DNA from 4 places in the Pantoea nemavictus genome. Region 1 is predicted to be linked to each of the others. Evidence: predicted binding sites of a transcription regulator. Region 1 holds the regulator's gene; each other region holds the start of a gene.
What was found. Region 1 encodes PhoB, which activates phosphate uptake and scavenging genes when phosphate is short. Its sites were predicted from a motif close to CTGTCATAAAACTGNCNNAT; they were not measured.
Positions count from the first base shown of each region.

Region 1 (7,525 bases):
GCGGTGCCGGACTCTTTTAACTGCGCCACACGGGTTTCTAGCGCGGCCAGTCGCTGCTGGTTTGCGCCGGGTTCAAGCTGCTGATATTGCGCAATGGCGGGATGCTGGCACGAGCCGCACAGCGGGCAGGGCTGATCCGGCTGTAACTTCGCGCGTTCGTCAGCCAGCTGCGCGATGGTGCGCTCCAGCTCGCAAATTTTGCGCACATCCAGCAGCGCTTGATGTTCGCGTTTGTACTCTTCGCGCAGCGCCTGCAACGCCTGTTCAGCGTCCTGATGCTGTTGCTGCAGCTGCGTTAATTTCTGCTGACGCTGCAACCGCTGCGGCTGCAGCGAGCGCCACTGCGCGGCTAACAGGCTGAGCTGCTGACGCGCTGCGCGCTGCGTTTGATGCTGAGCCAGCGCGCTGCGCAGCTGAGTCGTGCTGACTTCGGCCTCGAGCGAAGTTAGTACTTGCTCCGCTTGCAGGCGCAGCTGAGCAGCGTGAGCTTCGGCCTGCTGCAGCGGCTGCGCCGCCTGTTCACGCTCAGCCTGCGCCTGTTGATGCTGCGCAAGCTGGCTGCGCTGCTGCTGTTGCTGCGCATTCAGCTGCGTCAGCGTCTGTTCGCGCTCATCGAGCCGCGCGATCTCCGCCTGCCAGCGCGTCAGTTCTGCGCCCCAATCGGCGACAGCGGCTTCGCGGGTACGGAATTCCTGCTGCTGGGTGAGCTGCTGCTGTAAACGTTCACTTACCTGCTGTTGCTGACTTAGTGCGGCTTGGCTGTTGTGCAGCGCCTGCTGCTGCTGAACGTGTAGCCGTTGTTGCTCGCTGAGCTGCTGGGCGTTATTGGCGATGCGGTGATCCAGCGGAATAACCTGTTCGGTCAGCAGCGTTTCCAACTGCTGCTGTTGCTGGATAGCCTGCTCACGCGCCTGCTGTGCCGCTTGATAGTGGCTTTCGCCCTGCTGCAGAGCGGTTTTCGCCTGCTGCTGTTGGCTGTGAAGCTGCTGTGACTGCTGCTCCAGCGACAGCCGATCGCGTTGCAACTGTTCGCGCTGCTGCAACTTATCGCGCAGTTTTTCTGCCGGTTCGGCACGCGCCAGCCGTTGACGATCGCTATCGGCCTGCTGCCAGGCCTGTTGTGCAGCGAGCAGCGTCTGTTCTGCCTGCTGCTGTTCCTGGGTGAGCTGCTGCGCTTGCGTCAGCCAGTGCTGTTGCTGCTGCGCCTGCGTCAGCTGTTGGTTGAGGATTTGCTCCTGCGTGCCGAGTTCTGCCAGCTGTTGTGTCAGCTCTGCGCGCCGCGCCTCGTCCAGCAGCGACATGCCGCCTGCGCGCGCGCGCAGGGTATCCAGCTCGCTGCGGGCGCTGCGCCAGCGTTCGTAGATCTGAATCGAAATTTGCCCGTAGATCTCGGTGCCGGTCAGCTCTTCCAGCAGCTCGGCGCGTTCGCCGGGTTTGGCATTGAGGAAGGCGGCAAACTGGCCCTGCGACAGCATCATGGAGCGGGTAAAGCGCGCGAAATCGAGTCCGGACAGGGTTTCGATCGCTTTTAGCTTGTCACCGACTTTATCCGCGACGATCTGATTATCGGCGACGCGCGCCAGCTCGACGCGCGGTGCCTGTAGCTTACCGTCGGCCTGACCGCGGGCGCGATTCTGGCTCCAGAAGGCGCGCCAGGCTTCACCTTTGATTTGAAACTCAACTTCTGCCAGACATTCGGCGGTGTCGCGGGTGATCAGCTCATTTTGCGTTTGCGACAGCGTGCCAAGGCGCGGCGTCTGGTGATAGAGCGCCAGACAAATGGCATCAAGCAGGGTGGTTTTGCCCGCGCCGGTGGCGCCGGTAATGGCAAACAATCCGTTACTGGCAAAGGGCTCGCGGCGGAAGTCGATAAACCATTCGCCGCGCAGTGCATTGAGGTTTTTAAAACGGAGCGTCAAAATTTTCATGCTAACGGATTCTCCAGCGCGGCCAACTGGCTGCGGAACAGCAGCGTCAACTGCTCGGCCTGGTCGGCGTCCAGCTGATCATCCTGCGCCAGCCGGCGGGCAAACACCTCTTCCACTTTTAGTTCACTCAGGGTTTCGTTATCCAGTCGCTCCAGGCTGCGCTGTCGCTGTTCACGGCTGCGGCGCACCAGCAGCACTTCAACCGGCAAATTTTCCGTCAAGGCTTCGATGCGGCGCTGCAAGTCGCTGAGATACTCCTGGGTGGTGATTTCGATGTCCAGCCAGGTTGGCTGCTCGCCTGCACTTGCGCTGAACTGAGCCAGCTGATGTTCGATCTCCGCCATGGAGCCTTTGAGCATCTGCATCGGCTGGAAGTGGGGAATGGGCAACGGCGTGACGGCATCGAGCGTCGCGCTGAACTCCAGCAGGAACACGCTTTTCTCGCGGCCGAGTTCATCAAAGCTGAGTGGAATCGGCGAGCCGCTGTAGCGAATATGGTCGCTATCGGCGATGCGCTGAGGACGATGAATATGGCCCAGCGCGATGTAATCGGCGGGCGGGAACGCCTGCGCCGGGAAGGCATCCAGCGTGCCGATATAGATGTCGCGTACGGAATCGCTTTTCGTAACGCCAACGGTGGTGAGATGGCCGGTGGCAATAATCGGTAGCGTGCTTTCCAACGCATCGCGCTGCGCCTGCGCGGCGGCGAAGCACTGCTGATAGTGCTGCGCGATGGCTTCCAGCAGGGAAATCTGCTTCTCGCGCCCGGATTGGCCGGCCTGGCTGCGCAAAATATCGCGCGGACGCAGATAAGGAATGGCGCACAGCAGCGCCCCCGGCGCGCCATCGCGCTGCTTCAGGGTTAATACCTGCTGCTCGCCGTGGGGCGTCGCGCTGGTAATCACCTGGGTATTCAGGCAGGCCAGCAGCTCGCGCGATTCATTCAGCGTGGCGACCGAATCGTGATTACCGGCCAGCACCACCAGTTGACAGCCGCTGGGCTGCAGCGCCACCACAAAACGGTTAAACATTTCGCGCGCGTAGCTCGGCGGCGATCCGGTATCAAACAGATCGCCGGCGATGATCAGCGCATCCACCTGATGCTGCACAATCTGATCCAGCAGCCAGTCGAGAAACGCCTGATGTTCTCTGGCCCGACTTTTGCTGTAAAAGAACTGGCCGAGATGCCAGTCAGCGGTGTGAATGATGCGCATGTTTGCTCCGTGCTGAGTTTAGCGAAGGCGAATTATAACCACTTAAGATCACAAAGAAAAAAAGCAGATTTTTATTGTGACATTTCCGTTTTTTATCTATCTATCTTAAGGCGGTGTTTTCATAAAAGTGTCATAAAACTGACGCATAATGGCGCCGCAAATCCCAGTGACACGGTGTCACACTAGCAGGAGTTATAATGGCTAAGCGCATTTTGGTTGTGGAAGACGAAGCTCCCATCCGTGAAATGTTATGTTTCGTGCTGGAACAGAATGATTACCAGCCTATTGAGGCGGAAGATTATGACAGCGCGATTGGTAAGCTGATCGAACCCTGGCCTGATTTAATTCTGCTGGACTGGATGTTGCCCGGTGGCAGCGGGATTCAGTTTATCAAGCATTTGAAGCGCGAAGCCATGACGCGCGACATCCCGGTGATGATGCTGACCGCGCGCGGTGAAGAAGAGGATCGCGTACGTGGTCTGGAAGTGGGCGCGGATGATTACATTACCAAGCCGTTTTCACCGAAAGAGCTGATGGCACGCATTAAAGCGGTGATGCGCCGTATTTCACCGATGGCGGTGGAAGAGGTGATTGAGATGCAGGGTTTGAGCCTCGATCCTTCGTCGCATCGCGTGATGTCCGAAACCACACCGCTGGAGATGGGGCCGACCGAATATAAATTACTGCACTTCTTTATGACGCATCCGGAACGCGTTTACAGCCGCGAACAGCTGCTGAACCACGTCTGGGGCACCAATGTGTATGTCGAAGATCGCACCGTTGACGTGCATATTCGCCGTTTACGCAAAGCGCTGGAGCTGACCGGCCACGATCGCATGGTTCAAACCGTTCGCGGAACAGGGTATCGTTTCTCTGCCCGCTACTAATCGTAAACGGAGTTTTTACCGTGCTGGAACGACTCTCCTGGAAGAGACTGTTGACCGAGCTGGCGCTGGTCTGTTTACCTGCGCTGGTGCTCGGTCTGTTGTTCGGCTATCTGCCGTGGTTGCTGCTGATTGCGGTGACCGGTGTGATGTTTTGGCACTTCAAAAACCTGATGCGTCTGTCGCACTGGCTGTGGGTCGATCGTTCGATGACGCCGCCAACCGGACGCGGCAGCTGGGAACCGCTGTTTTACGGTTTGTATCAGATGCAGCTGCGCAATCGGCGCCGTCGCCGGGAGCTGGGCAATCTGATCAAACGTTTCCGCAGCGGCGCTGAATCGCTGCCGGATGCGGTGGTGCTGACCACCGAAGAGGGCACCATTTTCTGGTGTAATGGTTTGGCGCAGCAGCATCTCGGCTTGCGCTGGCCGGAGGATAACGGCCAGAACATCCTGAACTTACTGCGTTATCCTGAATTCTCCCGCTATATCCGCCAGCGTAAATTTGATACGCCGCTAACGCAGATCCTCAATAATCAGCATCATATGGAATTCCGCGTCATGCCTTACAGCGAAGGGCAGTGGCTGATGGTGGCGCGTGATGTCACCCAGATGCACCAGCTTGAGGGCGCGCGACGTAATTTCTTCGCCAACGTCAGTCATGAACTGCGCACGCCGCTCACCGTGCTGCAGGGTTATCTGGAAATGATGGATGATTCGGTGATGAACGAGCGCACGCGCAGTAAAGCGTTGCACACCATGCAGGAGCAGACGCGGCGCATGGACAGCCTGGTGAAGCAACTGCTGACTTTGTCGCGTATCGAAGCGGCACCGGCCATCGACCTGAAAGAGACGGTGGATGTACCGGGCATGCTGCTGCTGCTGCAGCGTGAAGCGGAAACCCTGAGCCAGGGACGCCACACCATCCATTTCCATACCGATCCGCATCTCAAAGTGTTCGGCAATGATGAACAGCTGCGCAGCGCCATTTCCAACCTGGTTTACAACGCGGTGAATCACACGCCGGAGGGCACGCGCATCGACATCAGCTGGTTGCGCACCCAACAAGGCGCGCAGTTTAAAGTGTGTGATGACGGACCCGGCATCAGCGAGCAGCACTTGCCGCGCCTGACCGAACGCTTCTATCGGGTAGATAAAGCGCGCTCACGCGCCACTGGCGGCAGCGGATTGGGGCTGGCGATTGTGAAGCATGCGCTTGGCCATCACAACGCGCGATTGGAGATCACCAGCGTGCCGCATCAGGAAACCTGTTTCAGTTTTCTTCTGCCGCCACGGTTGATTGTGGCTAACGTGATTCAAGAGCGAGTTAACTAAGGTTTGCACGACGTAGCGGCGCAATTTATTGCGCGATAAATCGTGCCGCGACAGAATAGACGTCTTAATGAATTGCGGAATCGCTGATGAAATCGCTGTTGCTCTCCTGCTTGCTGCTTTGCGCTGCTTTAGCGCACGGCCAACAAACTATGCTGACCGGCAATTTGAGCAGCGTCGGCTCGGATACGCTGGGTTATTTGATGACCTTGTGGGGCGAGGATTTCAGCCGCCAGTCACCGGGCGTTAATGTTCAGGTACAGGCGGCGGGATCCTCAACCGCACCCACCGCACTGGCGGCCGGGGCCGCGCAACTGGGCGCGATGAGCCGCCCGATGCAGATCGACGAACGTCAACTCTTTATCGCCCGCTACGGCTATCCGCCGCTTGCGGTGCCGGTGGCGATGGATGCGCTGGTGGTGGTGGTCAATCAGGACAATCCGTTGCCGCGCATCGCGCCGCAACAACTCGATGCTCTGTTTTCCATTACCCGGCTGTGTGGCGCACAGCAGGTGCCGCAGCATTGGGGCGATCTTGGCCTGAAGGCTAGCCAGTGGGCGACGCGCAGCATTCAGCGCTATGGCCGCAACTCGGCTTCGGGAACATGGGGCTTCTTTAAGCAGCAGGCGCTGTGTAAAGGCGATTTCCGTGCCGACGTCGCCGAATTCCCGGGTTCTGCTGCGGTGGTACAAGCGGTTGCCGCCACGCCTAACAGCATCGGTTACGCCAGTTTTGGCTTTCATCTCAGCGGGGTGAAGATGCTGCCGGTGGTGACAGCAGACGGCGACAGCGTGATGCCGGATGCCGAATCGATCCGCAGTGGCCGCTATCCCTGGTCGCGTCCGCTCTATATCTACGTCAATAAAGCGCCCGGCAAACCGTTGCCGCCGCTGGTCAGTGCTTTCCTGCATCAGGTGCTGTCGCCTCAGGGACAGCGACGGGTGAGCGAAGCCGGTTATCTTCCGTTATCGGATAACCAGATGGCACAAGCGCGTGCCGCCATTGAGGGAAATTGAAGAACGTGCATCTGATCATGAAATTCCTTCATGTGAGCTGAATTTTCTTCTATTGCCGAAGGGGTAACAGCGTGGCATTCTTCTCGGACATATAGCCATCCAGATGGCTAAAAATAACCAGCCGAAATTATACCCTGACGCAACTATGCGCTCAGCCAGGAGAGAAGATGTCACGTCATTCCCCATTCCGTGCCGATACCGTTGGCAGTTTCCTGCGTCCCGCCGCCATTAAACAGGCGCGCGAGCAGTTCGCGAAAGGCGATATCAATGCTGACCAGCTGCGTCAGGTTGAAGATCGCGAAATCCGTCACGTTGTCGAGCAGCAGCGCGCCAACGGTCTGCAGATCGTTACCGATGGTGAGTTCCGTCGTGCCTGGTGGCACTTCGATTTCTTCGGCGATCTGCATGGCGTAGAGCTGTTCGAAGCCGATCAGGGCATTCAGTTCAACGGCGTACAGACCAAAGCGCACGGCGTGAAAGTCACGGGTAAAGTGGCCTTCAACCCGAATCACCCGATGCTCGATCACTTCCGCTTCCTGCAAAGCATTGCCGGTGATGCGGTGGCGAAGATGACGATTCCAAGCCCAAGCGTGCTGCACTTCCGCGGTGGCCGTAAGGTGATTGATGCGACGGTTTATCCCGATCTGAAAGCGTATTTTGCCGATCTGGCGCAAACCTATAAAGACGCCATTAAGGCGTTTTATGATGCGGGCTGCCGCTATCTGCAACTGGATGACACGGTGTGGGCCTACCTGTGCTCAAGCGATCAGCAGCAGCAGATCCGCGAGCGTGGCGAAGATCCGCAGGAACTGGCGCGCATCTATGCTGAGGTGCTGAATACGGCGCTGGAGGGGAAACCTGCCGATCTGACCGTGGGTCTGCATGTGTGTCGCGGTAACTTCCGTTCTACCTGGATTTCCGAAGGTGGCTATGAGCCGGTTGCGGAAGTGCTGTTTGGCGGCGTGAATATCGACGCCTTCTACCTTGAGTACGACAACGAGCGCTCAGGTGGCTTCGAGCCGCTGCGCTTCCTCAAGCCGGGTCATCAGCAGGTGGTGCTGGGTCTGATCACCACTAAAACCGGTGAGCTGGAAGATGCGGAGCAGGTTAAAGCACGTCTGCAGGAAGCTGCGCAGTACGTGAGTCTCGATC
Region 1 covers NZ_JBBGZW010000001.1:3,139,195-3,146,719, forward strand. Annotated here, with positions in the region: gene WH298_RS14320 (AAA family ATPase) at 1-1,928, opposite strand, end outside; gene sbcD (exonuclease subunit SbcD) at 1,925-3,142, opposite strand; gene phoB (phosphate response regulator transcription factor PhoB) at 3,340-4,029, shown strand; gene phoR (phosphate regulon sensor histidine kinase PhoR) at 4,050-5,360, shown strand; gene WH298_RS14340 (PstS family phosphate ABC transporter substrate-binding protein) at 5,447-6,373, shown strand; gene WH298_RS14345 (cobalamin-independent methionine synthase II family protein) at 6,541-7,525, shown strand, end outside.

Region 2 (7,525 bases), 2.7 Mb from region 1:
CTGCGCAGCCTGTCGGCGCGGTTAGCGCCGCAGCAGGGCAACATTCTCTATCGCGCGCAGGATCTCTATCAGCTGAGCGAGAGCGATCGTCGCCGCCTGCTGCGCACCGAATGGGGCGTGGTGCATCAGCATCCGCTGGATGGTTTGCGTCCGCAGGTGACGGCGGGTGGCAACATCGGCGAGCGCTTGATGGCGGTGGGCAATCGCCATTATGGCGATATCCGTCAAGAGGCGATGCGCTGGCTGCAGGATGTCGAAATCCCCGCCAACCGTATCGACGATCTGCCCACCACCTTCTCCGGCGGCATGCAGCAGCGTTTACAGATTGCGCGCAACCTGGTGACGCAGCCGACGCTGGTGTTTATGGATGAGCCGACCGGCGGTCTGGATGTATCGGTGCAGGCGCGCCTGCTGGATCTGCTGCGTACGCTGGTGCGTGAGCTGAATCTGGCGGTGGTGATTGTCACCCATGATCTCGGCGTGGCGCGTTTGCTGGCGCATCGCCTGCTGGTGATGAAGCAGGGTCGCGTGGTGGAGAGCGGGTTGACCGATCGGGTGCTGGACGATCCGCATCATCCGTATACCCAGTTATTGGTTTCGTCGGTGCTGAGTTAATCGCGCGATGAAGGCGAGCACATTCCGTAGCGGCGCAATTTATTGCGCATACGCAGGCACGGTGTCGCAACTACGCGCGATGAATCGCGCCGCTACGATGCTGTGCAGGCAATGAATGAATTCATCAGGACATCAACATGCAACCTTTATTGCGCGTAGAGCAACTCAGCAAAACTTTTGTGCTGCACAACCAGAGCAGCGCCGCGCTGCCGGTGCTGCAGAATGCCAATCTTGAAGTCAGCGGCGGCGAATGCGTGGTGCTGCATGGCCGCTCAGGCAGCGGAAAATCGACGCTGCTGCGCGCGCTGTACGGCAATTATCAGGCCAACAGCGGCCATATCTGGCTGCAACATCAGGGTGAATGGATCGACATGGCCAGTGCGCCCGCGCGGCAGATTCTGGCGATTCGCTGCCATACCGTTGGCTGGGTCAGCCAGTTTCTGCGCGTTATTCCGCGCGTGCCGACGCTGGAAATCGTCATGCAGCCGCTGCTGGAGCGCGGTACCGCACGCGCCTTCTGCGAAAAGCGCGCCAAAGAGCTGCTAACGCGCCTCAACGTGCCGGAGCGTTTATGGTCGCTAGCGCCGTCGACCTTTTCCGGCGGTGAGCAGCAGCGCGTCAATATCGCGCGCGGATTTATCGCCGACTATCCAGTACTGCTGCTGGATGAGCCGACCGCCTCGCTGGATAGCGCCAACAGCGCCGCGGTGGTGGAACTGATTGAGCAGGCGCGCGCCCGTGGTGCCGCTATTGTCGGTATTTTCCATGACGAAGCGGTGCGCGAGCGCGTCGCCGATCGCCTGCACGTCATGCAGCCAGTCAACACAGGAGCAGAAGCATGATTATTAATAACGTCCGGCTGGTGCTGGAGCAGGAAGTGGTGGCCGGATCGCTGGAGATCCGCGATGGACGCATTGCCAGCTTCAGCGACAGCGTTAGTCAGCTGCCGGGTGCACTGGATGGCGAAAACGCCTTCCTGCTGCCGGGTTTGGTGGAGCTGCATACCGATAACCTCGATAAATTCTTCACGCCACGCCCGAAAGTCGATTGGCCGGTGCACTCGGCGATGAGCAGCCATGATGCGCTGATGGTCTCCAGCGGCATTACCACGGTGCTGGATGCGATTGGCGTCGGCGACGTGCGTGATGGCGGCCATCGTCTGGATAATCTGACGAAAATGATCGACGCGATTCAGGACAGCAATCGCAAAGGGATTAACCGCGCCGATCACCATTTGCATCTGCGCTGCGAGCTGCCGCACAACACCACGCTGCCGCTGTTTGAAGCGCTGATGAATACGCCGGAGCTGTCGCTGGTGTCGCTGATGGATCACTCGCCGGGCCAGCGCCAGTACGCCTCGCTGGAGATGTATCGCACCTATTATCAGGGCAAATATCAGCTCAGCGACGAGCAGATGGATCAGTTTGAGCGCGAACAGCTGGCGCTGGCCGCTGAGTTCTCGACGCCGAACCGCAATGCCATCTCCAGTTTGTGCCGTTCGCGCGGCATTCCGCTGGCCAGCCACGATGATGCCACGGCGGCACACGTCGCCGAATCGCATGATGTCGGCAGCGCCATCGCCGAATTCCCCACCACGCTGGAAGCGGCGCGCGCCTCACGGGAATGTGGCATGCAGGTGCTGATGGGGGCGCCTAACATCGTGCGCGGCGGATCGCACTCCGGCAACGTGGCGGCGGCGCAACTCGCCAGCCACGGCCTGCTGGATATTCTCTCCTCCGATTATTATCCCGCCAGTCTGCTCGACGCGGTGTTCCGTTTGGTCGCTGATGAACGCAATACGCTGACGCTGCCGCAGGCGGCGGCGCTGGTGACGCGTAATCCGGCACAGGCCATTGGCCTGCACGATCGCGGTCGCATCGCCGAAGGGCTGCGTGCCGATTTGGTGCTGGCGCATACCGATCACGGACATTCGCATATTCGTCACGTCTGGTCGCAAGGCAAGTTGGTGTTCTGATGGCGCGCCTCATCTGGCTGACCGGGCCTTCGGGCGCGGGCAAAGACAGTCTGCTGAATGCGTTGCGTGAGGCGCCGCCGGATAACCTGCTGATCGCCCATCGCTACATTACGCGCGCGGCCGATGCCGGCGGCGAGAACCATGTGGCGTTGAGCGAGCTGGAGTTCCGGCGGCGTGAAGCGCTCGGTCTGTTTGCCGTCAGCTGGCAGGCGCATGGCCTGCACTATGCGCTGGGTAAGGAGATCGATCTGTGGCTGGCGCAGGGACTTAACGTGCTGGTCAACGGTTCGCGTCTGCATCTGCCGCGGGTGCAGCAGCATTACGGTGCCCAGCTGTTGCCGCTGGTGTTGCAGGTGTCGCCAACGGTGCTGGAACAGCGGCTGCGCCAACGTGGGCGCGAGTCGGAAGCGGAAATCGAGAAGAGGCTAGCGCGCGCGGCCGAACCCTTGCCGGCGCACTGCTATGCGTTGAACAACGATGGTGCGCTGAGCGATACGCTCGAGCAGCTGCGACATTTGCTAGGTGCGCGATAAATCGCGCCGCTACGGATACGTGCGTTTTGTATGTCTCGTTCTCACCATTCGCACCATCCGTAGCGGCGCAATTTATTGCGCAATGCCCGGATGGGTGCGGTGCCGATCACCACGCTTTGCCGTGAAAACGCGCTGTCACCGTTTAATCATTTTACTGTCATCAAGCTTTCATGCGATTTGCCCGTAATAGCGGGCAATCAACCGCTCAGAAGAGATGGAGTGCACCATGGCACAAGCATTACTGAAAACCGTCGTCGACAATCCTTTTCCGCCCCTCACCGGGCAGGGCAACAAGGTGCTGTCGGTGCAGGGATTGTGCAAAGCGTACGGCGCCAACCTGGTGCTGGATAATGTGAGCTTCGATCTGCATGCGGGCGAGCTGGTGGCGGTGATTGGCCGCTCAGGCGCAGGCAAATCGACGCTGCTGCATATGCTCAACGGCACTATCAGCGCCTCACAGGGCGCGATTCTTAGCAATCGCCAGGGCGAAGTGGATCGCGATGTGGTGACGCTGAATAGCCGCCAGATGCGTGAATGGCGCAGCGAATGCGGCATGATCTTCCAGGATTTCTGTCTGGTGCCGCGCCTCGATGTGCTGACCAACGTGCTGCTGGGGCGTTTAAGCCAGACCTCAACGCTCAAATCGTTCTTCAAAGTGTTTTCCGAAACTGACCGCGCCCGCGCCATCGAGCTGTTGCAGTGGATGAACATGCTGCCGCAGGCGCTGCAGCGCGCGGAAAACCTCTCTGGCGGCCAGATGCAGCGCGTGGCGATTTGCCGGGCGCTGATGCAGAACCCGCGCATTCTGCTGGCGGATGAGCCGGTGGCGTCACTCGATCCGAAAAATACCAAACGCATCATGGACGTGCTGCGCCAGGTGAGCGAGCAGGGCATCAGCGTGATGGTCAACCTGCACTCAATCGAACTGGTGAAAAGCTACTGCACCCGCGTTATCGGCATTCAGCGCGGCAGAGTGCTGTTTGATGGACATCCTTCCCAGTTGACCGACGGCCTGATGCATGAGCTGTACGGCGACGAAATTAACCAGCTCCACTAACTTCCACGGCAAGAGAACAACCACCAATGAAACTGACCTCTTTAGCTTTACTGACTATTGCGATGGCTTTTGGCGTTAACGCAGCGGAAGCACCAAAAGAACTGAATCTCGGCATTCTTGGCGGCCAGAACGCCACGCAGCAGATTGGCGATAACCAATGCGTGAAAGATTTCTTCGATAAAGAATTGCAGGTCGATACCAAACTGCGCAACTCGTCTGACTACTCCGGCGTGATTCAGGGCCTGCTGGGCAACAAAATCGATCTGGTACTGAGTATGTCGCCAGCCTCTTACGCTTCGGTTTATCTGCAGAACCCAAAAGCGGTAGATGTAGTCGGCATTGTGGTGGATGACAAAGACGGTTCCCAGGGCTATCACTCGGTGGTGATCGTTAAAGCGGACAGCCCGTACAAAAAGCTGGAAGACCTGAAGGGCAAATCATTCGGCATGGCCGATCCGGATTCAACCTCCGGCTTCCTGATGCCAAACCAGGCATTTAAGAAAGCGTTCGGCGGCTCGGTTGATGACAAGTACAACAACACCTTCTCCAGCGTGACCTTCTCGGGCGGCCACGAGCAGGACATCCTCGGCGTGCTGAACGGTCAGTTTGACGGCGCGGTGACCTGGACGTCGCTGATTGGCGACCGCGAAAGCGGTTATACCTCCGGCGCCTTTGGTCGTTTGATTCGTATGGATCATCCGGATCTGATGAAGCAAATCCGCATTATCTGGCAGTCACCGCTGATCCCGAACGGCCCGATTCTGGTGAGCAACAACTTGCCCGCTGACTTCAAAGCGAAAGTGGTGGCAACCATCAAGAAACTGGATAAAGAAGATCACGGCTGCTTTGTTAAAGCGGTGGGCGGTGCCCAGCACATCGGCCCGGCAACCGTGGCGGATTATCAGAATATTATCGATATGAAGCGTGATTTGATGAAAGGGTCGCGCGGGTAATTTATTGGGTGCTCGCTGCTGCAGGGATAGTGCTGGCTGTCCCCCTCCTCGGTCCTCCCCCGCGAGCGGGGGAGGAAGATGCTGCCATATGTTGCTTATGCAGCTGCATGTGGCAACGTCTCCTTCCCCCACAAGTGGGGGAAGGCCGGGATGGGGGACAGCCAGCACGAACCAGCCAGCACACCACCCCAACCAACAGGAATCTCCCTCTTGACCGATTTCGAACACTACTACCAACGCATCCGCCGCCAGCAAAAACGCGACTCGCTGCTGTGGTCGCTGCTGTTGCTGGCGCTTTATTTGGCCGCGGGCAAGATGGCTGAATTCAATCTGCTCACCATCTGGCAATCGCTGCCACACTTCTTTGACTACATCGGTGAAACACTGCCGGTGCTGCACCTGTCGTTGCTGTTCGCTGATGGCAAAACCGAAGGTTCGCTGGCCTATTGGGGCTATCGTCTGCACTTCCAGCTGCCGCTGATCTGGGAAACCTTGCAGCTGGCGCTGTCGTCGACCATCGTGGCGGTCGGCGTTGCTGGTGTGCTGGCGTTTTTCGCCGCCGATAACACCCAAACGCCGCGCAGCCTGCGCATGGCGATCCGCGCGTTCGTCGCCTTCCTGCGTACCATGCCCGAACTGGCGTGGGCGGTAATGTTTGTGATGGCGTTCGGCATTGGCGCCATTCCCGGCTTCCTCGCACTGGCGCTTCACACCGTCGGCAGCCTGACCAAACTGTTCTACGAAGCGATTGAGAGCGCCTCGGATAAACCGGTGCGCGGCCTGGCCGCCTGCGGTGCCAGCAAACTGCAGCGCATGCGCTTCGCCTTCTGGCCGCAGGTCAAACCAACGTTTCTCTCCTACAGCTTTATGCGTCTGGAAATTAACTTCCGCTCTTCGACTATTCTCGGCTTAGTCGGCGCGGGCGGCATCGGCCAGGAGCTGATGACCAATATCAAACTCGATCGCTACGATCAGGTCAGCATCACGCTGTTGCTGATTATTGTGGTGGTGTCGCTGCTGGATACGCTGTCCGGCTGGCTGCGTCGCCGCGTGGTAGAAGGAGACGTGCCATGATTGCCTTAGCGCCGGATGTCGCCAAACTCAAACAGGAGCATGCTGCGCTGTTTGCTGCCCAGCATCGCTATCTGCGTCGCGTGGCGCTGGTGGCGTTGGCCATCGCGCTTTACTACCTGTTCTTTTTTGAATTTTTTGGCATTGAGTGGAGCCGCTTTCTCATCGGCTGCCAGCAGCTTAGCCGTTATTTCCTGCGCATGTTTGTCTGGCAGGATTTCCTCAACTGGCCGTTTGGCTACTACTTCACTCAGGTGGGGATTACGCTGGCGATTGTGTTTTCCGGCACGCTAACCGCTTCACTTATCGCGCTGCCGGTTTCGTTCCTTGCGGCGCGCAACGTGATGCACGATCCGCTAACGCGACCGATTTCACTGGTGGTGCGCCGCGTGCTCGATGTGCTGCGCGGCATTGATATGGCGATTTGGGGGCTGATCTTCGTGCGCGCCGTGGGGATGGGGCCGCTGGCGGGGGTATTGGCGATTGTGATGCAGGACGTGGGCCTGCTCGGCAAACTGTATGCCGAAGGGCACGAAGCGGTGGAGCGCTCACCGAGCCGCGGCCTGAGCGCGGTGGGCGCTAACAGCCTGCAGAAACACCGTTACGGCATTTTCACGCAATCATTCCCGACCTTCCTCGCACTCAGTCTGTATCAGATTGAGTCCAACACCCGTTCGGCGGCGGTGCTCGGCTTTGTCGGCGCCGGGGGCGTTGGCCTGGTGTATGCCGAGAACATGCGCCTGTGGAACTGGGATGTGGTGATGTTTCTGACCCTTATCCTGGTGGCAGTGGTGATGATGATGGATGTCATCTCCAGCAAGCTGCGTAAACGCTACATCACGGGGAAAGGGGTGCCGCTGTGGCAGCCTGCCGCGCGCGATTAAGCCGTTCACTGCGCTGCCAGGCGCGCTCTAGCGCCTGCACCAGCTGCGCCTGCTGCCAGGGTTTCGCCAGCCGCTCACACAGCGGCAGCGTCACCGGAGTCTGGCGCAGATCCTGGCCGCTGATTAACACGGTAGCCAGCTGCGGCCACTGCGCCTGCGCCTGACGAATTACATCCGCGCCGTTAATCCCGCCCGGCAGCATCAAATCACTGATCAGCAGTTCGATATCCGGCGTCTGACGCAGCAGCGCCAGGGCGCTTTCGCCATCGCCACACTCCAGCGTCAGATAACCGAGCTGATGCAGATGCTCGCACAGCGTTTGCCGCACCGTCGGCTCGTCATCCAGCACCAGCACCAGCCGGTCGTTGCTGCGCTGCGGCACTAACGGCGGCGGCACGCTGAGCGGCTGCGCCGCTTCGGGTGCACGTGGCAGCAGC
Region 2 covers NZ_JBBGZW010000001.1:398,621-406,145, reverse strand. Annotated here, with positions in the region: gene phnK (phosphonate C-P lyase system protein PhnK) at 1-615, shown strand, start outside; gene phnL (phosphonate C-P lyase system protein PhnL) at 753-1,457, shown strand; gene phnM (alpha-D-ribose 1-methylphosphonate 5-triphosphate diphosphatase) at 1,454-2,590, shown strand; gene phnN (ribose 1,5-bisphosphokinase) at 2,590-3,123, shown strand; gene phnC (phosphonate ABC transporter ATP-binding protein) at 3,350-4,180, shown strand; gene phnD (phosphonate ABC transporter substrate-binding protein) at 4,207-5,133, shown strand; gene phnE (phosphonate ABC transporter, permease protein PhnE) at 5,344-6,207, shown strand; gene phnE (phosphonate ABC transporter, permease protein PhnE) at 6,204-7,088, shown strand; gene WH298_RS01925 (ATP-binding protein) at 7,042-7,525, opposite strand, start outside.
Region 2: the regulator PhoB is predicted to act here: its motif matches at 3,278-3,297, upstream of phnC (phosphonate ABC transporter ATP-binding protein).

Region 3 (7,525 bases), 1.0 Mb from region 1:
ACCTGAGAAAAATGTAGTAATCTCAGGGTTAAACCTTACACTTTCGAAAGTTGAAGAGAATCAGGATAGTTATGTCTACGAACGCGATGAGTGTGGTGATCCTGGCCGCTGGCAAAGGCACCCGAATGTATTCCGACCTGCCTAAAGTTCTGCACACCCTTGCAGGAAAACCGATGGTCCAGCACGTGATTGATGCCGCAACAGGTTTGGGCGCACAGCAGATCCATCTGGTTTATGGCCATGGCGGTGATTTACTGCAATCAACATTGGCGGATAACGCACTTAATTGGGTGTTGCAGGCAGAACAGCTCGGCACCGGCCATGCGATGCAGCAGGCGGCCCCTTTCTTTGCTGATGACGAAGATATCCTGATGTTGTACGGCGATGTGCCACTGATCTCGCAAGCCAGCTTGCAACGTCTGCGTGACGCTAAACCGGCTGGTGGCATTGGTTTACTCACCGTGGTTTTGGATAACCCCACCGGTTACGGCCGCATCGTGCGTGAAAACGGCACGGTGACTGGCATTATCGAGCAGAAAGATGCATCGGCAGAACAGCTAAAAATCCAGGAAATCAACACTGGCATCCTGATTGCCAACGGCGGCGATCTCAAGCGCTGGCTGGCGCAGCTCAACAACAACAATGCGCAGGGCGAATTCTATATCACCGATATCATCGCCATGGCGCATCGTGAAGGCCGGGTGATCAATGCGGTACACCCGGCGCGTATCAGTGAAACCGATGGGGTAAATAATCGCCTGCAGCTGGCAACACTTGAGCGCGTATATCAAAGCGAGCAGGCAGAAAGGCTGCTGCTGGCGGGTGTGATGCTGCGCGATCCGGCACGTTTCGATCTGCGCGGCTCGCTGCAGCATGGACGTGATGTTGAGATCGATACCAACGTGATCATCGAAGGCGAGGTCACGCTTGGCAACCGCGTCAAAATTGGCGCAGGCTGCATCATCAAAAACAGCGTGATTGCGGACGACTGTGAAATCAGCCCCTATTCGGTACTCGAAGATGCCACCTTAGCCGCTGCCTGTACGGTTGGACCTTTCGCGCGTCTGCGTCCGGGCAGCGAGTTGGCTGAAGCAGCCCACGTCGGCAACTTCGTTGAAATGAAGAAAGCCACGCTGGGTAAAGGCTCCAAAGCCGGTCATCTCTCCTACCTTGGCGATGCGGAAATTGGCGCGGGCGTGAATATTGGCGCCGGCACCATTACCTGCAATTACGATGGCGCCAACAAATCCAAAACCATCATCGGCGACAACGTGTTTATCGGTTCAGATACACAGCTGGTGGCACCTGTCAGCGTGGCGAGCGGCGCGACTATTGCCGCCGGCACCACCATAATGAAAGATGTGACAGCCGCTGACCTTGTCTATAACCGTAAAGAGCAGAATCAGAAGTCTGGCTGGCAGCGCCCGGTAAAGAAAAAATAAATTTTAAGGGCCGACAATGATCGGCCCATTAGCAGTGCCATAACTATATCCCCTTCTCTACAAGGCTCGGGGAACCGGCAACGCCGGAAATCAGGTCGTATGACAACGCAATGGCCAAAAGCCATGAAGTCAGGAAATTACTATGTGTGGAATTGTTGGTGCAGTAGCGCAGCGTGACATCGCAGAAATTCTGCTGGAAGGTTTGCGTCGTCTTGAGTATCGCGGTTATGACTCTGCCGGTCTGGCAGTGGTTGATCGACAGGGGCACATGACGCGCCTGCGTCGTCTGGGCAAAGTGCAAAATCTGGCGGAAGCGGCAGAACAACAGCCGCTGATTGGTGGCACCGGCATCGCGCACACGCGCTGGGCGACCCACGGTGAGCCGTCAGAGGCCAATGCGCATCCGCATGTTTCTGAGCACATCATCATCGTGCACAACGGCATCATTGAGAACCATGAGCCGCTGCGCGCCCAGTTGCTTGAGCGCGGCTATCACTTTGCCTCAGAAACCGACACTGAAGTGGTGGCGCATCTGGTGCATTGGGAGCAGAAGCAGGGCGGCACGTTGCGTGAAGTGGTATTGCGCGTGATCCCGCAACTGCGTGGCGCTTATGGCATGGTGATAATGGACAGCCGCGATCCATCGCTGCTGGTGGCGGCGCGTTCCGGTAGCCCGCTGGTGATTGGCCGTGGCGTGGGTGAAAACTTTATCGCTTCCGATCAACTGGCCTTACTGCCGGTGACGCGCCGCTTCGTTTATCTGGAAGAGGGCGATATCGCGGAGATCACCCGCCGCGAAATCACTATCATCGATCGTGAAGGCAAGCCCGCTAAGCGTGCTGAAATCGAATCGACCGCACAGTACGATGCCGGTGATAAAGGCATCTATCGTCACTACATGCAGAAAGAGATTTACGAGCAGCCAAATGCGATTAAAAACACCTTAACCGGGCGTTTTAATCACGGTGAAGTCGATCTCAGCGAGCTGGGCGCGGATGCCGAGAAGCTGCTGAGCCAGGTCGAACACATTCAGATCATTGCCTGCGGCACCTCATACAACTCCGGCATGGTGTCGCGCTACTGGTTTGAATCGCTGGCCAACCTGCCTTGTGATGTGGAGATCGCCTCCGAATTCCGCTATCGCAAATCCGCGGTACGCAAAAATAGCCTGCTGATCACGCTGTCACAATCGGGTGAAACCGCCGATACGCTGGCCGCGCTGCGTCTGTCGAAAGAGCTGGGTTATCTCGGTTCGCTGGCGATCTGTAACGTGGCTGGTTCATCGCTGGTGCGTGAGTCAGATTTGGCGCTGATGACCAAAGCCGGCACCGAAATTGGTGTTGCTTCGACCAAAGCCTTCACCACGCAGCTGGCGGTGTTGCTGATGTTGGTGGCGAAACTCGGTCGTCTGCACGGCATGAAAGCCGAAACCGAGCACGAAATTGTGCATGCGCTGCAGGCATTGCCAAGCCGTATCGAGCAGATGCTGGCGCAGGATAAAGTGATTGAAAGCCTGGCGGAGGGTTTCTCGGATAAACATCACGCGCTGTTCCTTGGGCGTGGCGATCAGTATCCCATCGCCATGGAAGGTGCGCTGAAGCTAAAAGAGATCTCCTATATCCACGCCGAAGCCTATGCGGCAGGCGAGCTGAAGCATGGTCCGCTGGCGTTGATTGATGCGGATATGCCGGTAATCGTGGTGGCGCCAAACAACGAACTGCTGGAAAAGCTGAAATCCAACATTGAAGAGGTACGCGCGCGCGGCGGTTTGCTGTATGTGTTTGCCGATCAGGATGCCGGTTTCAGCGACAGCGAGGGCATGAAAATCATCTCACTGCCACACGTAGAAGAGGTGATTGCACCGATCTTTTACACTGTGCCGTTACAGCTGCTTTCCTATCACGTAGCGCTAATTAAAGGCACCGATGTAGACCAGCCGCGTAACCTGGCAAAATCGGTTACCGTAGAGTAATCAGTCATCAGAGTGGGCCCGCAACGGGCCCGCTTCATTTCCGCATGCTGTCATATAACTGTCACATTTCGTACATTTCACTGTCATCAAACTGTCCTATTTTCCCTCCAGCAGCAATCACTAACTCCTACTAAAAAGGCATTGAGCCTGATTTTTTTAAATCCCCTGGAGGGAACATGACACTGATGCGTAGCACCGTAGCCCGAATCCTCGCCGCCACCTTCGCAGTAAGCGCGGTCTCTGCTTTTGCAGCAACCGATCTGACGGGCGCAGGCGGGACATTCCCGGCACCGGTTTATGCCAAGTGGGCAGCCGAGTATCAGCAAGCCACCGGTAGCAAAATCAACTATCAGGGTATCGGTTCTTCAGGCGGCGTGAAGCAAATCATCGCGAAAACCGTCGATTTCGGTGCGTCAGATGCGCCAATGAAAGAAGAAGATCTGCAGAAAAATGGCCTGTTCCAGTTCCCTACCGTCATCGGTGGTGTGGTGCTGGCGGTTAACATCCCAGGTGTGAAATCAGGTGAATTGACTCTCGACGGTAAAACCGTGGGTGATATCTACCTCGGCACCATCAAAAAGTGGAACGACCCGGCAATCACTAAACTGAACCCAGGCGTGAAACTGCCAGATTCCAACATTAACGTGGTCCGCCGCGCTGACGGTTCCGGTACTTCATTCGTCTTCACCAGCTACCTGGCGAAAGTGAACGAAGAGTGGAACAGCAAAATTGGTAAAGGTAACACCGTTAACTGGCCAACCGGTCTGGGCGGCAAGGGTAACGACGGCGTAGCCGCTTTCGTACAGCGTTTGCCGGGTTCGATTGGCTACGTAGAGTACGCTTACGCCAAGCAGAACAACCTGACCTACACCAAACTGGTTGATGCCGACGGTAAAGCGGTAGCACCAAGCGAAGAGAGCTTTGCTAACGCGGCGAAAGGCGCAGACTGGAGCAAAACCTTTGCTCAGGATCTCACCTTCCAGAAAGGCAACGATGCCTGGCCAATCACCTCAACTACCTTCATCCTGATTTATAAAGATCAGGCTAACGCTGAGAAAGGTAGCGAAGTGCTGAAGTTCTTCGACTGGGCTTACAAAGGTGGCAGCAAAACCGCAACCGACCTGGATTATGCAGCGCTGCCAGAAAGCGTCGCTAACCAGATTCGTGCAGCGTGGAAAGCCAACATTAAAGATAGCTCCGGTAAAGCGCTGTACCAGTAACCGATTTACCTGGCCAGCCGAGACGGTTGGCCAACCCCAATGGGCGGCATGCGTGCTGCCCTGACATCCTCCTGAGAACAGAGAATTCTATGGCTGCCACTAAGCCGACGTTCAAAGCCCCCGGTAAACAAGGCGACATGATTTTCGGCGCGCTGGTTAAGCTGTCCGCGCTTATCGTGTTGCTGTTGATGGGTGGCATTATCGTCTCCCTGATTTTCTCCTCCTGGCCTAGCATCCAAAAATTTGGTTTCTCCTTCCTGTGGAATAAAACCTGGGATGCGCCGAACGAACAATTTGGTGCGCTGGTACCGATTTACGGCACCCTCGTCACCTCGATTATTGCCCTGATCATTGCCGTGCCGGTGAGCTTCGGCATTGCGCTGTTCCTGACGGAACTGGCGCCAGGCTGGCTGCGTCGCCCGCTGGGCACCGCCATTGAGCTGCTGGCAGCGATCCCGAGCATTGTTTACGGCATGTGGGGCCTGTTTGTTTTTGCCCCGCTGTTCGCCGAATATTTCCAGACGCCGGTTGGTAATGTGATGTCGAATATCCCGATTGTCGGCACGCTGTTCTCTGGCCCGGCTTTTGGTATCGGTATCCTGGCGGCGGGCGTGATTCTCGCCATCATGATCATTCCGTACATCGCCTCGGTGATGCGTGACGTGTTTGAGCAGACGCCGGTAATGATGAAAGAGTCGGCTTACGGTATCGGCTGCACCACGTGGGAAGTGATCTGGCGCATCGTACTGCCGTTCACCAAAAACGGTGTGATCGGCGGCGTTATGCTCGGCCTGGGGCGCGCTTTGGGTGAAACCATGGCGGTAACCTTCATCATCGGGAACACCTACCAGCTCGACAGCCCATCGCTGTTTATGCCGGGCAACAGTATTACCTCCGCGCTGGCCAACGAATTTGCTGAAGCGGAATCCGGCGTGCACGTAGCGGCACTGATGGAGCTGGGTCTGATTCTGTTCGTGATTACCTTTATCGTGCTGGCGATCTCCAAACTGATGATCCTGCGACTGGCGAAGAGTGAAGGAGCCCGTTCATGACCGTTATTGAAGTGCAGGCTCGCGCTGAGCTGGAAGCATCGCGCCGCAAAATGCAGGCGTGGCGCAGTACCAAAAACAAAATTGCCCTGACGCTGTCGCTGCTGACCATGGCTTTCGGCCTGTTTTGGCTGGTGTGGATTCTTTTCACTACAGTGACGCGCGGTGTCGATGGTTTGAGCTGGTCGCTGTTTACCGAATCGACTCCGCCACCCAATACTGCCGGTGGTGGTTTGGCCAACGCCTTAGTCGGCAGTGGCTTACTGATTTTCTGGTCGACGATCATCGGAACGCCGCTCGGCATCATGGCCGGGATTTATCTGGCGGAATATGGCCGTAAACACTGGCTGGCAGAAGTGATTCGCTTCATCAACGATATCTTGCTGTCCGCACCCTCGATAGTGGTGGGTCTGTTCGTCTACACCATCGTGGTGGCGCAGATGCAGCACTTCTCCGGCTGGGCCGGCGTGGTGGCGCTGGCGCTGTTGCAGATACCGATTGTGATTCGTACCTCCGAGAACATGCTGCGTCTGGTGCCAGACAGCATGCGTGAAGCGGCTTATGCGCTGGGTACGCCGAAGTGGAAGATGATTTCAGCCATTACGCTGAAAGCCTCTGTTTCCGGCATCATCACCGGTGTGCTGTTGGCTGTAGCGCGTATCGCCGGTGAAACCGCTCCGCTGCTGTTCACTGCGCTGTCGAACCAGTTCTGGAGCACCGACATGATGCAGCCGATCGCGAACCTGCCGGTCACCATCTTTAAATTCGCCATGAGCCCGTTTGCCGAATGGCAAAGCCTGGCGTGGGCGGGTGTGCTGATTATTACAGTGTGCGTGCTGCTGCTGAACATTGCGGCGCGTGTGATTTTCGCCAAGGGCAAACACTAATTTCCCGGCGCGGCTTCGGCGGCGCTGCTTATGAGAGACGAGAATGAGTAACGTGACTTCATCAGCCGGTAAAATTCAGGTCCGTAATCTGAACTTCTATTACGGTAAGTTTCACGCGCTGAAAAACATCAACCTGGATATCACTAAAAACCAGGTCACCGCGTTTATCGGCCCATCAGGCTGCGGTAAATCCACGCTGCTGCGCACCTTCAACAAAATGTACTCGCTCTATCCCGAGCAGCGTGCAGAAGGTGACATCCTGCTGGATGGCGATAACATTCTGGCATCTAATCAGGATATCGCCCTGCTGCGCGCGCGCGTTGGCATGGTATTCCAGAAGCCGACGCCGTTCCCGATGTCGATTTACGACAACATCGCCTTCGGCGTACGTCTGTTTGAAAAGCTGTCGCGCGCCGATATGGACGAGCGCGTGCAGTGGGCGCTGACCAAAGCGGCGCTATGGAATGAAACCAAAGACAAGCTGCATCAGAGCGGTTACAGTCTTTCCGGCGGTCAGCAGCAACGTTTGTGTATCGCTCGCGGTATCGCGATTCGTCCGGAAGTCCTGTTGCTGGATGAGCCGTGTTCAGCGCTCGATCCCATCTCAACCGGCCGTATCGAAGAGCTGATCACCGAGCTGAAGCAGGATTACACCGTGGTAATCGTGACCCACAACATGCAGCAGGCCGCGCGTTGTTCTGATCACACCGCTTTTATGTATCTGGGCGAGCTGATTGAGTTTAGCGATACCGATACTTTGTTCACTAAGCCCGCACAGAAGCAGACCGAAGATTACATCACCGGTCGTTACGGCTGATTCAGGAGACGCACATGGATAATTTAAATCTGAACAAACACATCTCCGGTCAGTTTAATGCGGAGCTGGAGCACATTCGCACGCAAGTGATGATTATGGGCGGCATGGTTGAGAAGCAGCTGATGGATGCCATCACCG
Region 3 covers NZ_JBBGZW010000001.1:2,098,318-2,105,842, forward strand. Annotated here, with positions in the region: gene glmU (bifunctional UDP-N-acetylglucosamine diphosphorylase/glucosamine-1-phosphate N-acetyltransferase GlmU) at 72-1,442, shown strand; gene glmS (glutamine--fructose-6-phosphate transaminase (isomerizing)) at 1,585-3,414, shown strand; gene pstS (phosphate ABC transporter substrate-binding protein PstS) at 3,591-4,634, shown strand; gene pstC (phosphate ABC transporter permease PstC) at 4,724-5,686, shown strand; gene pstA (phosphate ABC transporter permease PstA) at 5,683-6,570, shown strand; gene pstB (phosphate ABC transporter ATP-binding protein PstB) at 6,614-7,387, shown strand; gene phoU (phosphate signaling complex protein PhoU) at 7,402-7,525, shown strand, end outside.
Region 3: the regulator PhoB is predicted to act here: its motif matches at 3,462-3,481, upstream of pstS (phosphate ABC transporter substrate-binding protein PstS).

Region 4 (7,525 bases), 290 kb from region 1:
GAATCAGTTCCCAGGTACGTTTCGCCGCCTGAATGCCGGCGATACGTGCGGTGGCGAACACGTCACCTTTGTGGTGGCTGCCGTCGATAATCATCTGCAGCGTTTCGGCGCTCATCAGCACCAGCGCTTCGGCTTGGGCTTCACGCACCGTTTCGGTTTTGCCAGAGACATCCACCATGTGGGCTTCGCCAGCGGCATTGATATGCGTTAAGGATGACATGCTTACAACTTCTTCAAATGAGAGACAAAATTACACGGACGCGTACGCGCATCCAGCTGATCTTCAATAATGCGTTCCCAGCCGCTGCGGCAGGCGTTGGTCGATCCCGGCACGGCAAAAATCAACGTCTGATTGGCCAAACCGGCGACAGCACGCGACTGCAACGTCGAGCTGCCAATCTCTTCATAGGAGATCATGCGAAACAGCTCACCAAAGCCTTCGATTTCGCGATCAAACAGCGGCAGCAAGGCTTCAGGCGTGCTGTTTTTGCTGTTAAAACCGGTGCCGCCATTGACGATCACCACCTGCACATCGTCGCTGGCGATCCAGCGCGATACCGTGGCGCGAATGCGATAGCGGTTGTCCGGCACCAGCGCGCGGTCCACCACCTGATGCCCGGCTTCTGCCAGGGCTTCACGCAGGAAATCGCCGGAGGTGTCATTGCTGGCATCGCGGCTGTCAGAGACGGTCATCACCGCCACATTTAAGGCGACAAATTCGCCGGAAGGTTTACCCATGGCCGTAACTCCTGTGTTTAGCCACCAATAAAGGAGAGGTTTTGCGTGATGCCGGTATTGCCCTGATGCAGGAAATGCGTCTGCTTTTTCTGCCCAAGGCTGTGCGCAATGCGCGCCTGCAACTCCGCTTGCTGATCGTCAGACGCCAGCAGATCGCGTAGCGACACGCCGCCATCGCCGAACAGACACAGATGCAGGTTGCCCAGCGCCGAAACGCGCAGGCGGTTGCAGCTGGCGCAGAAATCTTTCTCGTACGGCATAATCAGGCCCACTTCGCCCTGATAATCGGGATGACGAAACACCTGCGCCGGACCGTCGCTGCGGCCACGTGGCTGGCGCTGCCAGCCCTGCATGATCAGCTGATCGCGAATCACTTCACCAGAGATGTGATGACGGCGAAACAGATCGCTGCCATCGCCGGTTTCCATTAGCTCGATAAAGCGTAGTTGAATCGGCCGCAGGCGCAGCCATTCAAGGAAGGTGCTGAGGCTATGGCTGTTCACATCACGCATCAGCACGCTGTTGACTTTCACTTTCTCGAAACCGGCATCAAAAGCGGCATCAATTCCCGCCATCACCTCGGCAAATTTGTCCTGTCCGGTTATGGCGTGAAACTGGCGCGCATCGAGGCTATCGACGCTGACGTTAATATGGGTGAGGCCGGCTGCGCGCCAGGCACGTACATCGCGCGCCATGCGGTAACCGTTGGTGGTCATCGCAATCTGGCGGATGGCGTCGTTTTCGCGCACTGCCGCGATAATGTCGATAAAATCACGGCGCATGGAGGGCTCGCCGCCGGTCAGACGCACTTTTTCGGTGCCCGCGGCCGCAAAGGCACGCGTCACGCGACGAATCTCATCCAGCGAGAGAAAGCTCTTGTTGTGCGTTCCGTTCGGCTTGTAGCCGTTCGGCAAGCAGTAGGTACAACGGAAGTTACACACATCCGTGACCGACAGGCGCAGATAGTAAAAGCTGCGCGCGTAGGCATCTGTAAATTGTGGCACCTGAACACCTTTCCAAAGTCGGGAGATGCAGTCATTTCTTTCTGCACCCTGGCAGCTCAAGGCTGCGGCCTGCATTCCATATCATTAACGACTTAGGAAACCAGGCTTGGGAGTTTGTTGTCATTGTGGACAACACGGTTAAAACGAATGGTAGCGCGATTAGCGATTAGCATCCATCAGTGAATTTCGCTATATATATTGATACATAACGTATTTTCACCGCATTTTCGCGACAGGATACGGTAAAATATCTCACAGATATTGATGCACATCAGTTCAACTACGCCTCAACGCGAGGACGTCAGCAACAAAGGAGAAACATGAATCGAACCCTGGCAGATTTGGATCGCGTAGTGGCATTGGGTGGCGGACACGGCCTGGGCCGCGTGATGTCAGCGTTAGCACCGTTAGGCTCGCGCTTAACCGGCATTGTCACCACCACCGATAATGGCGGTTCCACCGGCCGCATTCGCCGCTCGGAAGGCGGCATTGCCTGGGGTGATATGCGCAACTGCATCAATCAATTGATCACCGAACCTAGCGTAGCGACGGCGATGTTTGAGTATCGCTTTAGCGGTAACGGCGAGTTAGCTGGCCACAACCTTGGCAATCTGATGCTTAAAGCGCTGGATCACCTCAGCGTGAGGCCACTGGAGGCGATTAACATCATTCGCAATCTGCTCAAAGTCGATGCATTTCTTATCCCCATGTCGGAACAGCCGGTCGATCTGGTGGCTCAGGATGGCGAAGGGAATATGGTATACGGCGAAACTGCGATTGATGAAATGAGACAGCCGCCCGAAGAGTTGATGCTGCATCCCAACGTGCAGCCGACGCGTGAAGCGATCGAGGCAATAGGCGAAGCCGACTTGATTCTGATCGGCCCTGGCAGTTTTTACACCAGCCTGATGCCCATTTTGTTGATGGAAGATATGGCGCGTGCGCTGCGTCGCACGCCTGCCACCATGGTGTTTATCGGCAATCTTGGTCGCGAACTGAGCCCGGCAGCCGCCAGTCTGAATGTCGCGGATAAGCTGGCGATTATGGAAAAAGCCATTGGCAAGCGGGTGATTGATGCGATTGTCGTCGGGCCGTCAGCGGATATTGCCGGTGTGGAACAACGCTTAATCATTCGCGAACCGCTGGAAGCCGCCGATATTAAATATCGACACGATCGCCAGCTGCTGCGCATCGCGCTGGAACACGCGATTCAAGCGGTTTAGCTTCCAGGTGCGCATTTATGCGCACCCTACGCAGGCACTACGAAGCAGCAATAAACAGTTCGCGCAGCTGATGTAACTGATCGCGCACGCTGGCCGCCTCTTCGAACTCCAGATTTTGCGCATGCTGCTGCATCTGCCCTTCCAGCTCGTGAATTTTCTTCTGCATCGCCTGTGGCGTAAGCGCCATGTAGTTGGCTTCTGCTTCTGCCGCAGTGCGCGAGGCGGTTTTGCCTTTGCCGCGCGTTTTTACCACATTTTTGCCGAGCTCAAGAATATCAGTGATCTTCTTGTTGAGCCCTTGCGGCACGATACCGTTCTCTTCGTTGTATTTTTGCTGCTTCTCGCGACGGCGCTCGGTTTCGCCCATCGCGCGCTCCATCGACGGGGTAATTTTGTCGGCGTAGAGAATAGCCCGGCCGTTGATGTTACGCGCGGCGCGGCCGATGGTCTGAATCAGGGAGCGCTCAGAACGCAGGAAGCCCTCTTTATCGGCATCCAGAATCGCCACCAGCGACACTTCCGGCATATCTAACCCTTCACGCAGCAAGTTAATGCCGACCAGCACATCAAATTCGCCGAGGCGCAAATCGCGGATGATCTCCATACGCTCTACGGTATCGATATCAGAGTGCAGATAGCGCACCTTCTCGCCGTGCTCTACCAGATATTCGGTGAGATCTTCCGCCATGCGCTTGGTCAGCACCGTAACCAGCACGCGCTCGTTAATCTCCACACGCTTGCGGATTTCTGACAGCAGATCGTCGACCTGCGTCGCCACCGGACGCACTTCGAGAATCGGATCGAGCAGGCCGGTTGGACGCACCAGCTGATCGATCACTTCGCTGCCCGATTTTTCCAGCTCGTAGTTGCCCGGTGTCGCCGAGACATAAATGGTTTGCGGCGCTGAAGCCTCAAACTCTTCAAACTTCATCGGGCGGTTATCCAGCGCCGACGGCAAGCGGAAGCCATACTCCACCAGCGTCTCTTTACGCGCCCGGTCGCCGCGATACATGCCGCCAATCTGCGGAATGGTCACGTGCGATTCATCGACCACCAGCAAACCATCTGCCGGTAAGTAATCAAACAGGGTCGGAGGCGGCTCGCCCGGTCCACGGCCAGAAAGATAGCGCGAGTAGTTTTCGATACCGGAGCAGTAACCCAGCTCGTTCATCATCTCTAAATCGAACTGGGTACGCTGAGAAATGCGCTGCTCTTCCAGCAGCTTATTGTTCTCCAGCAGCACCTTACGGCGATCCACCAGCTCAACTTTGATATCTTCCATCGCCTGCAGAATGCGCTCGCGCGGCGTCACGTAGTGCGTTTTGGGATAGACGGTAAAGCGTGGAATGACGGAGTCAATCTGGCCGGTGAGCGGATCGAACAGCGACAACCGCTCAACTTCTTCGTCAAATAGCTCAATACGCAGCGCAATATCGTCCGATTCGGCCGGAAACACATCAATCACTTCGCCACGTACGCGGAAAGTCCCGCGCTGGAAAGCCTGATCGTTGCGCGCATATTGCAGCTCCGCCAGTCGACGCAAAATGCTGCGCTGATCGATAATCATGCCGCGCGTTAAGTGCAGCATCATTTTTAAATAGAGGTCGGGATCGCCCAAACCGTAGATGGCAGAAACCGAGGCCACCACAATCACATCACGACGCTCGAGCAGCGCTTTGGTGGCCGAGAGACGCATCTGCTCAATGTGTTCATTCACCGACGCATCTTTCTCGATAAAGGTGTCAGAGCTCGGCACATAGGCTTCAGGCTGATAGTAATCGTAGTAAGAGACGAAAAACTCCACCGCGTTATCCGGGAAGAACTCCTTCATCTCGCCATACAGCTGCGCTGCCAGGGTTTTATTCGGCGCCAGCACCATGGTCGGCCGATTCAAGTCAGCTATCACGTTCGCCACGGTAAAGGTTTTACCTGAGCCGGTTACGCCCAACAGCGTTTGATGCGCGAGCCCATCCTCAAGGCCCTCTTCAAGGCGGCGAATGGCCTCAGGTTGATCGCCTGAAGGCTTGAAAGCGGAGTTGAGTTTAAAGGCTTTGCTCATGTTTTGGCGGTTCCAGCAGATGAAGTCGGCGGGCAGGCTGCTAATTCTACTCTGCTATGACGAATTTGCCAGAAAAAAATACTGGACATAATTACAGTAACCTTGCACGATTATGGCACGTGCCGATGATTTTCTTCAGTGCAATTTATGCGGCAAGCAGCAAGCTGTTGTTGCGCAATGTTATCCCCAAAGGGAGGACGCTTTTAACATTTGTCAATAGAGTGTCATTAAATTGCAGTCTGATGACAAGGCAGATAAATCGCATGCTTGATTTTAATTAACCTGCTGTTTTAATTAAATTTCACCTAAAAGCCCAGATTCTCATCATAATGTATGAAGGCCGCGAATTTACTCGCTTGCGCCCGGTTTTCAGTCGCTAATGCACAAGGTTATCCACAGTAATGGTGGATAAGTGAATCCAGCCCCGAGCCCATCAGCTGTGTATAATTTTCTCCCGCGTCTTTTTAAGGGCGAAAAAATTTATTTTCGTATTTATTTTTCTCCCATTGCGTGTCGCATTAACCTCCTCTTTTTGCCCATCAACGGGCGTTTCCGCGTAGAAAAACCCGCCGTTAAGGCCACTTATTTCTTCAGTGCGTGCTTTACGAACGATCAGATGCACCAGAAACGTTGAGTAGTCAGCACCGTCAAAGTGCAGTCGAATTTATTACCGTCTGGAATTGTTAAGCGTTACTCAACTTTTAAGCGCTTATTTGCTCGGTTTCAGACGATGACCCGCTTATATCTTTAACCTGGCCTGGGAATTGCAATGATTAGCGGTATGGAGTGACGAGTCCATATCGGCTATTGCCGACGACAATGGTGTCCATCAATCGTGCACGACTGTATGCCAGACGACACAGAGCGGGAGCATTCAGGCTAATAATCTGGAAGGAGTATGTCAGATGCTGAGTTTACGTTCGGTGAATCAGTTTTACGGTCAAAACCACATCCTATGGGATGTGGATCTCGATCTGCCACCCGGCACCTGCACGGGCGTGCTGGGCAGTCCAGGCATGGGCAAAACCACGTTAGTGAACTGCATCATGGGTCGTTTGCCGATTAACAGCGGTTCAATGACCTGGCAGGAGGATGGCTCCCCCCCGGAAGATTTGCTGCTGCAGCCCGCGGAACTGCGCGCCCGCACCGGCATTGGTTATGTGCCGCAAGGTCGGCATATCTTCTCGCAGATGAGCGTGGAGGATAACCTACTGATTGCCCTGATGGCGGCACAGGACGATCGCAGCCGCGCCATTCCTGAAATGGTGTTTGATCTGTTTCCTGCGCTCTATTCACTGCGCCATCAACGCAGCGGCGAGTTACCGATGGATCAGCAGCAACATCTGGCGCTGGCGCGCGCGCTGGTGCTGCAACCGAAGCTGGTGATTCTGGATGAGCCGACGGAAGGGATGTCGCCGTGGCTGGAGGAGGAGATGGGCAATCTGATTCGTCGGCTCAACCGGGAATATGGTTTGACGATTCTGCTGCTGGAGCAGCACGTATCCTTCGTTCGTCGCGTCGCCGACTACTTCCTGCTGCTGCATCGCGGACGCAACGTAGCGCACGGCAAAGTGGCGCAGCTGGATGACGTTACCGTGAGTAAGTGGTTAACCGCGACCTAGATATCCTGGTCGCCGTAAATGGCGACCCTTATATCTCGATCATTCTCCTCCGGGTGCTATGATCCCCGACTGATCATCGGGAAGTTGCTGGTGAGATGGGGGCGACCCCTGGGCACAAAGCCTGCTTAGTAGATTCATCCCCGGCAACTTAACTCCCGCCTTCAAGACCGGACGGTATCCTGTGCTTCGAGCACGCATCCATAAGGATGGTCATGGCGGTTTCCCTGATGCTGTTAAGGAGAATCTATGCAAACACGTATGCCCGTCGGTATTGATATTGCTTCGAAAAAGTTTGATGTGGCCGTCTGGAAAGGCGAGACGTCTTACAAAACCAAAGTCTTCCCCAACACGCCTAAAGGCTTCAGCGCCCTGAAGAAATGGCTGGGGCCGTTCGGCTGCTGCCATATCTGCATGGAGGCCACCGGCGCGTACAGCGAGCCGCTGGCCACCTTCCTGCACGATGAGGGCTATGACGTCAGCGTGGAAAATCCGGCGCGCATTAAGCGCTTTGGCCAGGCCGAACTGAACCGTAATAAGACGGATAAGGACGACGCGCGCATGATAGCGCGCTACTGCAAAATGCACGGCCCCTCGCTGTGGCAGCCGGCACCACTCAATGAGCGCAGGCTGAAAGCGCTGGTGAAGCGCCTGACGAACCTTCAGGAAATGCGGCAGATGGAAGAGAACCGTCTGGAGATATCGGATGCGGTAGTGCAGCCCTCAATCCGCGTGGTCATTGCGGCGCTGGATGCGCAGATAGACGAAACAAAGCGGGCAATAAACGACCATATCAATAATGACCCGGACCTTAAAAAGAACAAAGAGCTGCTTGAATCTATCCCGGGTATCGCGGGCGTGCTGAGCAGCACGATGCTGGCG
Region 4 covers NZ_JBBGZW010000001.1:3,428,210-3,435,734, reverse strand. Annotated here, with positions in the region: gene moaC (cyclic pyranopterin monophosphate synthase MoaC) at 1-220, opposite strand, end outside; gene moaB (molybdenum cofactor biosynthesis protein B) at 223-738, opposite strand; gene moaA (GTP 3',8-cyclase MoaA) at 756-1,742, opposite strand; molybdenum cofactor riboswitch at 1,731-1,867, opposite strand; gene WH298_RS15760 (gluconeogenesis factor YvcK family protein) at 2,063-2,965, shown strand; gene uvrB (excinuclease ABC subunit UvrB) at 3,003-5,024, opposite strand; gene WH298_RS15750 (ABC transporter ATP-binding protein) at 5,930-6,646, shown strand; gene WH298_RS15745 (IS110 family RNA-guided transposase) at 6,893-7,525, shown strand, end outside.
Region 4: the regulator PhoB is predicted to act here: its motif matches at 5,246-5,265, upstream of uvrB (excinuclease ABC subunit UvrB).